Regions from separate parts of the Xanthomonas albilineans genome, predicted to be linked through region 1. Evidence: predicted binding sites of a transcription regulator. Region 1 holds the regulator's gene; each other region holds the start of a gene.
What was found. The regulator HrcA, encoded in region 1, represses chaperone genes, less so after heat shock. The targets are predictions, from matches to a motif close to TTNGCACTCNNNNNNNNNGAGTGCNAA.

Region 1 (4,164 bases):
TTGCGCGATCTCCGCGTCGAGCCGGTCCATGCGCTCGCCGGTGCCGCGCAGGCTCTCCACTTCGGCGAGCAGTGCGTCGCGATGTGCGCTCAGCGCCTCCATGCCGATTCGGTGTTTGCGAGCCAGGTCGTGTAGGCGCCCGAGCTTGCGTTCCATGTCCTCGAATTGCGCGGGGTCGGCATCGAGGTCGTCGCGCGTCCGTTCGAGCAATGCCAGCGCTTCTTCTAGTTGGATGCTGGCACTGTCGATCAGTGCCTGGACCTCGCTCAGGCGCGGGTCGTATTCGCCGACCTTGCCCAGTGCATGGCGGGTTTGCTGCAGCAGTTCCAGTGCCGCCGGTGTGTCGTCCCCGTTGAGCCGTTGCGCCGCGCTCTCGCATGCCGCGATCAGCGCGGCGGCATGGGCCTGGCGACGGTGGTTAGCGTCCAGCGTCGCGATCGCCGCGGGGTCCAGATCCTCGCGCTGCAGTTCGCTCAATTGGTGCTGCAGGAAGCCGATGCGGTCGGAGACGTCGCCCTGTGCCAGCAGGGTCTCGCGCTCGGTCAGCAGTGCTTGCCAGCGCATGGCGGTGCTGCGCACCATGGTGCGCTCGGTCTCGTTGCGGGCGTAGGCGTCGAGCAGACCGAGCTGGCTGCTGCGCGAAAGCAGCGCCTGGTGTTCGTGCTGGCCGTGGATCTCCACCAGGTGACCGGCCAGTTCGGCCAGTTGCGTCAATGTCACCGGACGTCCGTTGATCCAGGCGCGGGAACCACCGTCAGCACGGATCACCCGGCGCAGCTGGCAGTGCGCGTCGTCGTCCAGTTCGTTCTCGCGCAGCCAGGTGCGCGCCGGGGCGGTGGCGGGGAGGCTGAATTCGGCCGACAGTTCGGCGCGCTCGGCGCCGTGGCGGACCACGCCGCTGTCGGCGCGCAACCCGGACAGGAAACCGAGCGCATCCACCATCAGCGACTTGCCGGCCCCGGTTTCACCGGACACCACGGTCATGCCGGGGCCCAATTCCAGTTCGGTGCCGCGGACGACGGCGAAATCCTTGATCGAAAGGTGTTTGAGCATGGGGTCTATATCCAGGGCCGCGCAACGCTAGCATGCGCGGGTAGGTAGGCCAATGACTTGCCAAGCGGCCAGGCAACCATTATCTAGTGTCTAGTCTCACGGGTTGATTCCATGCCTGCCTCGCCGTTGCAGTCCGCCCTCGATCCGCGTGCCCGGCAATTGCTGCGCACCTTGATCTCGCGTTACATCCGTGACGGCGAGCCGGTCGGTTCGCAGACGTTGGCCCGCCATGCCGGGCTGGACGTGAGCCCGGCGACGATCCGCAACATCCTGGCCGACCTCGAAGACGCCGGCCTGCTCAGCTCGCCGCACACGTCGGCCGGGCGCGTGCCCACTGCCACCGGTTATCGGGTATTCGTCGACAGTCTGGTGCAGATGCGCCCGCCTGCCGAGGACGAAGTGGCGCGGCTGCGCGCGGAGATGGCCAATGCCGCCGGTACCCAAGCGCTGCTCGGTAGCGCCTCGGAGTTGCTGTCGGCGATGACCCATTTCGTCGGCGTGGTCAGTGCGCCCAAGCGCGAGCAGTTCGCGTTCCGGCACATCGACTTCGTGCCCCTGGATGCGCGGCGCGTGCTGGCGATCCTGGTGTTCGCCGACAATGAAGTGCAAAACCGGGTGATCGAGCCGCGCAAGGCCTACGAGCCGGCGGAACTGGAACGCGTCGCCAATTATCTGAACGCCCATTTCGCCGGGCGCGCACTGGCCGACATCCGCGCCAGCCTGTTGCGCGACCTGCGCCGCGCACGCGACGCGATGGAACAATTGCTTGCCCACAGTGTTGAATTGGCCGAACAAGCGCTGGCCCCGGTCGGCGACGATGTCGTGCTAGCCGGGCAGACCAAGCTGATGGGGGTGCAGGATCTGTCGGACTTGGAGCGGTTGCGCGAACTGTTCGAGGTTTTCGCCAGCAAGCGCGAAATCCTGCAACTGCTGGAGCGCACCATCCGTGCCCCAGGGGTGCGCATCTTCATCGGCGAGGAGACCGGCATGGTGCCGCTGGAGAGCGTGTCGCTGGTGACGGCGCCCTACATGGCCGGTGGTCAGGTGCTTGGCGTGCTGGGGGTGATCGGCCCCAAGCGCATGGACTACGACCGGGTCATCCCGTTGGTGCAGATCGCTGCCGAGGTGCTGGGTGCAAGGCTCGACCCGGCTCCGTCTGATGAACGTTGACGGTCGGCGCGGTTAGCCCTTGTCGATCAGGCCTTCTGCTGTGCGCCATCGCTTCTATCTCCCGTTCCGCCCTTTCCCTGCAACACAGCATCTTGAATCCTTGCGCATCGCCCACATTAGGTGGTCCGGTAGCGCGGGTGTACCTCCCGCCAGGGACACAGACCAGACATGAGCCAAGATCACCCCGAATTCGATTCTGAACATCTGACCGAGGCGCAGCAGCCTGCGACCGATCCGCTACAGGCGGAGTTGGAAACGCTGCGTAGCGAACTGGCCCTGGTCAAGGCCGATGCCCTGCGCGAGCGGGCCGACCTGGAAAATCAGCGCAAGCGCATCGCGCGCGACGTGGAGCAGGCGCGTAAGTTCGCCAACGAGCGTCTGCTCGGCGACTTATTGCCGGTGTTCGACAGCCTGGATGCGGGGCTGACCGCCGCCGGCAGCGAACCTAGTCCGCTGCGTGATGGTTTGGAACTGACCTACAAGCAACTGCTCAAGGTCGCTGCCGACAATGGATTGACCCTGCTCGACCCGGCTGGGCAGCCGTTCGACCCCGAGCACCACCAGGCGATCAGTGAGGCCGAGTTAGAGGGCGTCGCCCCGGGATACGTGATTCAGGTATTCCAGAAAGGCTACCTGCTCAACGAGCGCCTGCTGCGTCCAGCCCTGGTGGTGGTGGCCAAGCACGATTGAGCGCGGCTGCCGCCTGCGCATGAACCGGATGCGGCTGTGGCGGTAGAACGCAAATTTGCGGCGATGGCTTGAATGATCTGCGGCCATCCCTATATCCGAACCAGACCCCCGGCACAGGCCGGACACACGACATTTCAGGAGTCATTCCAATGGGCAAGATCATCGGCATCGACCTGGGCACGACCAATTCGTGCGTGGCGATCATGGACGGCGGCAAGGCTCGCGTCATCGAGAATTCCGAGGGCGACCGCACCACGCCTTCGATCGTCGCCTACACCAAGGACGGCGAAGTGTTGGTGGGCGCCTCGGCCAAGCGCCAGGCGGTGACCAACCCGAAGAACACCTTCCATGCGGTCAAGCGTCTGATCGGCCGCAAGTTCGGCGATGCCGAAGTGCAGAAGGACATCGGCCTGGTGCCTTACGCCATCGCTCAGCACGACAACGGCGATGCCTGGGTGGCCACTGCCGATGGACGCAAGCTGGCGCCGCAGGAAATTTCCGCACAGGTGCTGGAAAAGATGAAAAAGACCGCCGAGGCGTTCCTTGGCGAGAAGGTGACCGAAGCGGTCATCACCGTGCCGGCGTACTTCAACGATAGCCAGCGTCAGGCGACCAAGGACGCCGGTCGCATCGCCGGCCTGGACGTCAAGCGCATCATCAACGAGCCTACAGCGGCGGCGCTTGCATATGGCTTGGACAAGGCTCACGGCGGTGATCGCAAGATTGCCGTGTACGACCTGGGTGGCGGCACCTTCGACGTGTCGATCATCGAAATCGCCAATGTCGACGGCGAAAAGCAGTTCGAAGTGCTAGCCACCAATGGCGACACCTTCCTGGGTGGCGAGGATTTCGACAAGCGCGTCATCGACTATCTGGTGGACGAGTTCAACAAAGATCAAGGCATCGATCTGCGCAAGGATCCGTTGGCGCTACAGCGCCTGAAGGATGCCGCCGAGCGTGCCAAGATCGAACTCTCGTCCTCGCAGCAGACCGAAGTCAACTTGCCTTACGTCACCGCCGACGCGTCGGGTCCGAAGCATCTGAACATCAAGCTGACCCGGGCCAAGCTCGAGGCGCTGGTGGAAGATCTGGTCAAGCGCACCATCGACCCGTGCCGCACCGCGTTGAACGATGCCGGCTTGCGCGCCAGCGACATCACCGAGGTGATCCTGGTCGGTGGCCAGACCCGCATGCCCAAGGTGCAGCAGGCCGTGGCCGAGTTCTTCGGCAAGGATCCGCGCAAGGACGTCA
Region 2 (4,164 bases), 1.6 Mb from region 1:
TCTTCGACGCGTGCCTTCTTTTCCTTCATCTCGATTTCGGTCGCAGCACCGACCTTGATCACCGCCACACCGCCGGCCAGCTTGGCCATGCGCTCCTGCAACTTCTCCTTGTCGTAGTCGGAGGAGGTCTCGGCAATCTGCAATTCGATCTGCTTGATGCGCGACTCGATCGCGGCCGTATCGCCGACGCCATCGATGATGGTGGTGTTCTCCTTGGAAACCTGTACCTTCTTGGCGCGGCCCAGATCCTTCAGGGTCGCCTTCTCGAGGGACAGACCCACCTCCTCGGAGATCACGGTGCCGCCAGTCAGCACCGCCATGTCTTCCAGCATCGCCTTGCGGCGGTCGCCGAAGCCAGGAGCCTTGACCGCCACGACCTTGACGATGCCACGAATGGTGTTGACTACCAGAGTCGCCAGCGCCTCGCCTTCCACTTCCTCGGCGACGATCAGCAGCGGCTTGCCGGCCTTGGCCACGCCTTCCAGCAACGGCAGCAGGTCACGCACGTTGGAGATCTTCTTGTCGTGCAGCAGGATGAACGGATCGTCCAAGTCGGCCGACTGGCTCTGCTGGTTGTTGATGAAGTATGGCGACAGGTAGCCGCGGTCGAACTGCATGCCTTCGACCACATCCAGTTCGTTGACCAGGCCCGAGCCTTCCTCGACCGTGATCACACCCTTCTTGCCGACCTTCTTCATCGCATCGGCGATGATGTCGCCGATCGACGCGTCGGAGTTGGCGGAGATGGTGCCGACCTGGGCGATGGCCTTGTCGTCGGCGGTGGGCTTGCTGATCTTCTTCAACTCGACCACGGCGGCCGCAACCGCCTTGTCGATGCCGCGCTTGAGGTCCATCGGGTTCATGCCGGCAGCCACGGCCTTGGAGCCTTCGCGGATCAGCGCCTGCGCCAGCACGGTGGCGGTGGTGGTGCCATCGCCGGCGTTATCGGACGTTTTGGAGGCGACTTCCTTCACCATCTGTGCGCCCATATTTTCGAACTTATCCGCCAGTTCGATTTCCTTGGCGACGGAGACGCCGTCCTTGGTGATGTGCGGGGCACCGAAGCTCTTCTCGAGCACGACGTTGCGGCCCTTCGGGCCAAGGGTGGCACTGACGGCATTGGCGAGGATGTTGACACCGCGCACCATGCGCGAACGGGCGTCTTCGCCGAAACGGATATCTTTGGCAGCCATATGGGTAACTCCGGAATGCGTGATTTGGGGATGAGGAATCGACCGGCAACGCCGGGCTGAGAGCACAGGGAGCGCACTGCGCGTCCCGCGTCCAACCCCGCGCTGAGGCTTTTAGCCGACGACGGCCAGGACGTCGTCTTCGCGCAGCACCTTGTACTCGACACCTTCTGACTTGTAGCTGGAACCGGCGTACTGGCCATAGATGACCTTGTCGCCAACCTTCAGCGCCGGCGCGCGCACGCTGCCGTTGTCCAGCGGCTTGCCGGGGCCTACAGCCACGACTTTGCCCTTGGTGGACTTTTCCTTGGCCGAATCCGGGATCACGATGCCGCCGGCGGAGATTTCGTCGGCTTCGATCGGCTGGACTACGACGCGGTCGTAAAGCGGCTTGATGCTCATTGAGAGAGACCTCTTAAGTAATTGACTGGTCTAAAAAATTTCGGCGGTATTAGCACTCGCGCATGACGACTGCCAGCAACGCTCGCGAAAAAACCCGGCACACCGGGATGCGCAAGATGTAGTGCCACGACCAGAGATTTCAAGGGCCGGAAGCAAAAAAATTTCGCTCAGGCTGTTCCACAACACACACCAACCTCCAGGCAGCACCCTGGGCACCCCGCCAAAGCCACGGCGACGTCCTTATACTGTGGATGTATGGCCTCGCCCGCGCTACGCTTGTTGTTCAGCACCTGCCCCGATGTGGCCAGCGCCACTCGGATCGCGCTAGCACTGGTCGGCGAACGACTGGCCGCCTGCGTCAGTCGCATGCCGGGCCTGCACTCCACCTACCGCTGGCAGGGTACGGTGGAGCAGACCGACGAAGTACTGCTGCTGATCAAAACCGCTGCCGACCGGCTGCCCGCATTACGGCAGCGGCTATGCGAACTGCACCCTTACGAGGTCCCCGAACTGCTCGAAGTCGAGGTTACAGATGGCCTGCCCGCCTACCTGCAATGGCTACATGCCCAAACCCGTGAAGAACTAGAAGAACCATAACTAGAAGAATCATAAGCCGATGAACTTGCTCCATCGTGTCACCGCCCTGTGCCTGCTGGCCATGGCCGCCTTCCCCGCCTTAGCGATCAGCGAAAAAGACCTGCTGCCGGTGGACCAGGCCTTCGTGCTGAGCGCGCAGGCGCCCGAGCCCGGCCGCATCGTGCTGCACTGGAACATCGCCAAGGGCTATTACCTGTATCGGCACCGGATCGCGGTACGGGTGATCGACGGCTTCAAAGCCAATCCAACCCTGCAACTGCCGGCCGGACACAAGAAGACCGATCCGTATTTCGGCGAAGTGGAAACCTACCGTAACGAACTAACCGCCGTGCAAAGCGGCCTCGCCGCACCCGGCACCACACGCCTGCAAATGGAAGTGCGCTACCAGGGCTGTGCCGACGCCGGCGTGTGCTACCCGCCGCAGAAACGCATGCTCGAGGTGATGCTACCTGCGGTCGTTGCCGCGGATGCGGCGCCGCCCACCACGTCTGCGCTGCCAAGCAACCGCTCAGGTGCCGAGGAAAAACCGCTGTTCGGCCCCAGTGCCGCTACCGACGCGCTGCAAGGCCTGCCGCTGCCGTCGGACCAGGCCTTCGGCTTCGAAGCCATCGTCAGCGACGGCAATACGTTGCTGTTGCGTTTCACTCCCGCGCCAGGCTACTACCTGTACCGTGACCGCACCGCGCTGGCGCTGGAAGGCGCTCCCGGCATCCGCACAGGCATGCCGCGCTGGCCGCAGGGCCGCTCACACCAAGACGAGCATTTCGGCAACGTGGTGGTCTACTTCAGCCAAAGCGAGGTGACCGTACCGCTGCAACGGCAGCGCACCAATGCCGCCGAGGCGACCTTGGTGGCCACCTTCCAGGGTTGTCAAACCGACGGCATCTGCTATCCGCCCATGACGCGGCGCGTGAAGCTGTCGCTCCCCAAAGGCACGCTCACTCCGCTCAATCAAGCGACGGTGACGCCGCTACTGGTGAGCCCACTGGACAGCCGCCAGACCGACGCCAACAACGCGACCACCACTGCCAGTCAAGCGACAGCGCCTACGCCCAAACCCACGCCGGCTGCCTCGGCGCACAGTGACGCACGCCGCGCCCCGCCGCCGCACGCACCGCAAAACCTGCTGTGGATCCTGCTGCTGGCACTGGGAGGCGGCCTGGTACTGAACCTATTGCCGTGCGTGCTGCCGATCCTGTCGTTGAAGGTCCTGGGCTTGGCACAAAGCGGCGAAAGCCGCAGCCGCGCTCGCCACCATGCGCTCTGGTACACCCTGGGGGTATTGACCTCCTTCGCCGTGGTCGGCGGTATCGCCGTCGCCGCGCGTCTGCTGTGGGGCTTCCAATTGCAGCGCCCGGGCTTCGTCGCAGTGCTGGTGTATCTGATGTTCGTGGTCGGGCTCAGCCTGTCCGGCGTGTTCACCCTCAGCACCAATCTCGGCGGCCTGGGCCAATCGCTGTCGGCACGCAGCGGACCGGTCGGCGATTTCTTCACCGGCGTGCTGGCCTGCGTGGTGTCCAGTGCCTGTATCGGCCCATTCATGGGTCCGGCGCTGGGCTATGCGCTGACCGCACCACCGGCCACGGCCATGCTGGTGTTCCTGACCCTGGGCCTGGGCTTGGCGCTACCGTTCCTGCTGATCGGCTTCGTGCCGTCCCTGGCTACGCGGCTGCCCAAGCCGGGGGCGTGGATGGAAACGCTCAAGCAAGTGCTGGCGTTCCCGATGTACCTGACCGCGATCTGGCTGCTCTGGGTGCTGGGCAAGCAGCGCGGGGTGGACGCGGTGGCCTTGCTGCTGATCGGCGCCACGCTGCTGGCCCTGGGCCTGTGGTGGTTCGAGCGCGCACGCTGGCGCGGCCATGCGCTGGGGATGCGCGCGGCCAGCGTATTGCTGCTGCTGGCGCTGTTGCCGGCCTGGGGCGTGACCCGACTGCCTCCGCCCAGTGCCACGATGGAAGAGGGCAATACCGTGGCC
Region 3 (4,164 bases), 1.4 Mb from region 1:
TTCATCCGTCGCCCGTTCCTGTACCTTGGGGCCTGGTATGGCTTCGGCGCCGGTGTGTTGGCGCTGGCATTGCTTGCCGTCGCCGGTGCGGCACTGGGGCCGCCGCTGGCGGCGCTGGCGGACAGCTACGGTAGCCATTTCCTGCTGCATGGACTGGACGTATTACACGTGCCGCTGGTTCTGCTCGGCACCTTGTTGCTTGGCTGGCTCGGCGCCTGGCTGGTGACCGGCCACTTCCTGCGTCAGACACGGCCCACCGATACGTGAAGTGCGCATGTCTGTGCACGAGTTCAAGCACCTGATCAACGCCGCCCCGCGGGTGATGGTGGTCGATGGATCCAAGCTGGTGCGCAAGCTGATCGCCGATGTGCTGCACCGCGAGTTGCTGGATGTCGAGGTGGTCGGCTGCGCCAGCATCGCCGAGGCGCGTGCGGCGCTGGAGGCTGGCCCGGTCGATCTGGTCACCACCTCGCTGGCGCTACCCGATGGCGACGGCCTGGCCCTGGCGCGCAGCGTGCGCGAGGCCGCTGGGCAGGCTTATGTGCCAGTGATCGTGGTCTCTGGCGATGCTCAGCGGCATCTGGTGGAACGCCGATTTACCGAATACGTCACCGACTATTTCGACAAGGCCCTGGGCCACAAGGCGTTGGCGACCTTCGTCCGCGGCTATGTGCAGCCGCAGCCGATGGTTGGGGCAACCGTCCTTTATATCGAGGACAGCCGGGTGGTTGCCGAGGCGACCAAGCGCATGCTCGAGCGCCAGCGATTGCAGGTGCTGCATGTCTTGAGCGCCGAGGAGGCGTTCGTTTTGCTGACCGCCGAATCCCTTGGTCACACCACGCACCGCATCGATCTTGTGTTGACCGACGTCACCCTCAAGGGTGAACTCAACGGTCGCGACGTGGTCCAGCGGATCCGCTTGGATTTTGCCTACGGCAAGCGGCGCATGCCGGTGTTGGTGATGACCGGCGACAGCAATCCTTACAATCAGTCCGCGCTGCTGCTTGCTGGCGCCAACGACTTGGTGCAAAAGCCGATCGAAGAGCGTTTGCTGGTGACCAAGGTGTTGTTCCAGTTGCGTCTAGCCAGACTCAATTAGGAACGCGGTGACCTTTTGACTTGACGTGCCGAGTCCGTATGCAATGACCAACAACGAAGACGAGAGCCGGATCCAGTTGGAGCCGTCGTGGAAGGCGCAGGTCGGCGACTGGCTGTTGCGCCCGGAAATGCGCGAGTTGGCCGCCTATCTGCGCCAGCGCAAGGCGGCCGGCGCACACGTGTTCCCGCCGGGACGGCAGATCTTCGCCGCATTCCAGGCTACCCCGTTCGATGCGGTGAAGGTGGTGATCCTGGGCCAGGATCCTTACCACGGGCGTGGTCAGGCGCATGGCTTGTGTTTCTCGGTGCTGCCCGGCGTGCCGGTGCCGCCATCCCTGCTTAACATCTACAAAGAGATCGAGGACGACTTGGGCATCCGCCGTCCCGATCATGGCTGCCTGCTGCCCTGGGCGCAGCGCGGTGTGCTGCTGCTCAATGCGGTGCTCACGGTCGAGGAAGGCCGTGCCGGTGCCCACCAGGGCAAAGGCTGGGAAGGCTTCACCGACCACGTGGTGGAGACACTCAACCGCGAGCGCGAGGGGCTGGTGTTCCTGTTATGGGGGAGTTATGCGCAGGCCAAGGGCAAGGTCATCGATACCCGGCGCCACCGGGTGCTGAAGGCGCCGCATCCCTCGCCGCTGTCCGCGCACCGTGGTTTCCTGGGCTGCAAGCATTTCTCCGCCGCCAACGAATACCTGTGCCGTCGGGGGAGCGCCCCGATCGACTGGAGCCTGCCGGCGCGCGTAGATCTGGAAGCGCGGGGTTACCCGATGCCTGAACTGTGATGGGATGTCGCGTCGACACGGGGGCTGTATGGACGCCATTTTCGCGAAGCGGGTGCTAAATTCGTAACCCAAACGGGCTGCTTCATTGTTCCGTCCGATCGTTGCAATATCTCTGTCATGGCATTTTTTTGACTCGAATGTTTCATAAACAGAACGAAGGAACTTTTTACTGAACCCGGCAGTCCAATTAGTTGACTGCTAAGATGACCACTATGAGCCAGACTCTTCCTACCACCGCATTGGTGGCCAACAATCTTCCGATTCCCAGTCCGCTCGGTTCGCTGGATGCCTATATCGGCGCCGTGCACCAGATCCCGGTGCTGACGTCCGAGGAGGAGCACGCCTTGGCGGTGCGCTACCGCGACCAGGAGGACCTGGATGCGGCCCGCGAACTGGTCCATTCCCACTTGCGCTTCGTGGTCCATGTAGCCCGCGGCTACAACGGCTATGGTCTGCCGCTGGGCGATCTTGTTCAGGAGGGCAACATCGGCCTGATGAAGGCGGTCAAGCGCTTCGACCCGGACATGGGCGTGCGTTTGGTCAGCTTCGCGGTGCACTGGATCCGTGCCGAGATGCACGAGTACATTCTGAAGAACTGGCGTATCGTCAAGGTCGCTACGACCAAGGCGCAGCGCAAGCTGTTCTTCAACCTGCGCAAGTCCAAGACCCGCCTGGGCTGGATGAACGCGGCAGAAGTGACGGCGGTCGCCAAGGACCTCAACGTGTCCGAGCGCGAGGTGCTGGAGATGGAATCGCGTCTGTCAGGTCGCGACATCGGCTTCGACGCCCCGTCCGACGAGGACGACGATCATGCGCCGCCCTCGCCGGCTGCCTATCTGATGGCCAACGAGGAAGATCCTTCGCAGGCCTACGAACGTGCCGACAGCGATGACAATCAACTGCAACTGTTGCGCGAAGGCTTGGCGGAATTGGATGCGCGCTCGCGCGACATCATCGAGCGTCGCTGGTTGGACGCGGACAGTAAGATCACGCTACAGGAACTAGCCGACGAGTATGGCGTTTCGGCCGAACGCATCCGCCAGATCGAGGCCAACGCGCTGAAGAAGATGAAGGCGCTGTTCGTCGCCTGATACGCCTGCACGCCGCCCGAATCCGGAAGGCATAAACGCCCGTTTCGGCCCCATGACAGCCGGTTAAAGCTGCCGTTGGCTTGAGACGCAACTGGACTTAAGCTTGGATCGACAAGCGCAGCCTAACAAGCCCGCCCGCCAGCGCTTAGGCGAAGCATCTGGCGGAGCGTTTCTAGCCTGCTGAGACTGGTCCCGTACCGAACCGGCAAGGCACGGGCAGGCATCGCAGTCACTCCGATCTGCCGATGTGCGTGCCACCTAGCGCGCGGCCCTGGCGCAGGCGCGTCACTGGATTACCCCGCACGGCGAGTTGCTGGCGCTTGCGGATGGACGTGGCATCGCGCTGGCCTGGCAGGTGCCGGCGCTGCCGGCAGTCCCGGCCACGGCTATTGCCATGGTCGAAGACACTACCGAATGCACCACACCACGGGTGTTGCTGGCCGCCGCCTCGCTGGCGCGCAAGGGCGCGTTCGAACTGCGCGAGGCGCTGCGTGGTCTCCCGCTGCAATTGTTACTGCCGCCTGGTGCGCAGGAAACGATGGATTTCTGGAGCGGCTTCGACGTGCGCCGGGTGGCCTCGATGGCGGCGGGCGTGCATGCGGCGACCATCGTGGTATTGCCTGCCTGGATCGAACAGCAGCCGCGCGGGCTGCTGTTGGCGTTGGTCGCTGACAAACCGGTGGTGGCCACCGCCGCCGGCGGCCTTGGTACGGATGCCGGCCTCTGGCGCTGCGTGGAGGCTAGCGACTACGCGGCGCTGCGCGTGCAGCTGCTGCTGGCGTTGCAAGGCGGCAGCTGAGCAGCGCGCTGGCGCTTCAATACAGATCCTGCGGGTCCACGTCCAGCGACCAGCGTACCCGCCGTGCCTGCGTTAGTGCATGGATTGCCGGCACGGCCGCATCCAGCAGGCGATGCAGTGCACGCCGGGTACTGGCCGAGAGCAGCAGCTGGGTACGTTGGAAACCTGCGCGGCGTGGCATTGGCGCCGGCATTGGGCCGAAGCGCTGTACCTGATCGTGCGCTGGCAGCAGCGCACGCACTGCGGCGAGAAAGGCGTTGGCGTGATCGACCTGCTTGGCCTCGGCGCGCAGCAGTGCCAGATGCGCGAATGGTGGGAAGCCGGCGGCTTCGCGCTGCGCCAGTTCCGCTGCGGCGAAGGCGTGGTAGCCGCCGTGCACTAAGATTTCCAG

Region 2: the regulator HrcA is predicted to act here: its motif matches at 1,642-1,668, upstream of XaFJ1_RS01275 (co-chaperone GroES).
Region 3: the regulator HrcA is predicted to act here: its motif matches at 2,059-2,085, upstream of rpoH (RNA polymerase sigma factor RpoH).

What each region holds. Positions count from the first base shown of each region.
Region 1 is NZ_CP046570.1:1,933,954-1,938,117, reverse strand. Features, by position in the region: gene recN (DNA repair protein RecN) at 1-1,053, opposite strand, end outside; gene hrcA (heat-inducible transcriptional repressor HrcA) at 1,165-2,223, shown strand; gene grpE (nucleotide exchange factor GrpE) at 2,392-2,913, shown strand; gene dnaK (molecular chaperone DnaK) at 3,063-4,164, shown strand, end outside.
Region 2 is NZ_CP046570.1:293,233-297,396, reverse strand. Features, by position in the region: gene groL (chaperonin GroEL) at 1-1,193, opposite strand, end outside; gene XaFJ1_RS01275 (co-chaperone GroES) at 1,305-1,592, opposite strand; gene cutA (divalent-cation tolerance protein CutA) at 1,848-2,189, shown strand; gene XaFJ1_RS01265 (protein-disulfide reductase DsbD family protein) at 2,209-4,164, shown strand, end outside.
Region 3 is NZ_CP046570.1:3,354,933-3,359,096, reverse strand. Features, by position in the region: gene ftsX (permease-like cell division protein FtsX) at 1-267, shown strand, start outside; gene XaFJ1_RS14055 (response regulator) at 275-1,099, shown strand; gene ung (uracil-DNA glycosylase) at 1,143-1,883, shown strand; gene rpoH (RNA polymerase sigma factor RpoH) at 2,096-2,974, shown strand; gene XaFJ1_RS14040 (glycosyltransferase family protein) at 3,285-3,773, shown strand; gene XaFJ1_RS14035 (primosomal protein N') at 3,790-4,164, opposite strand, start outside.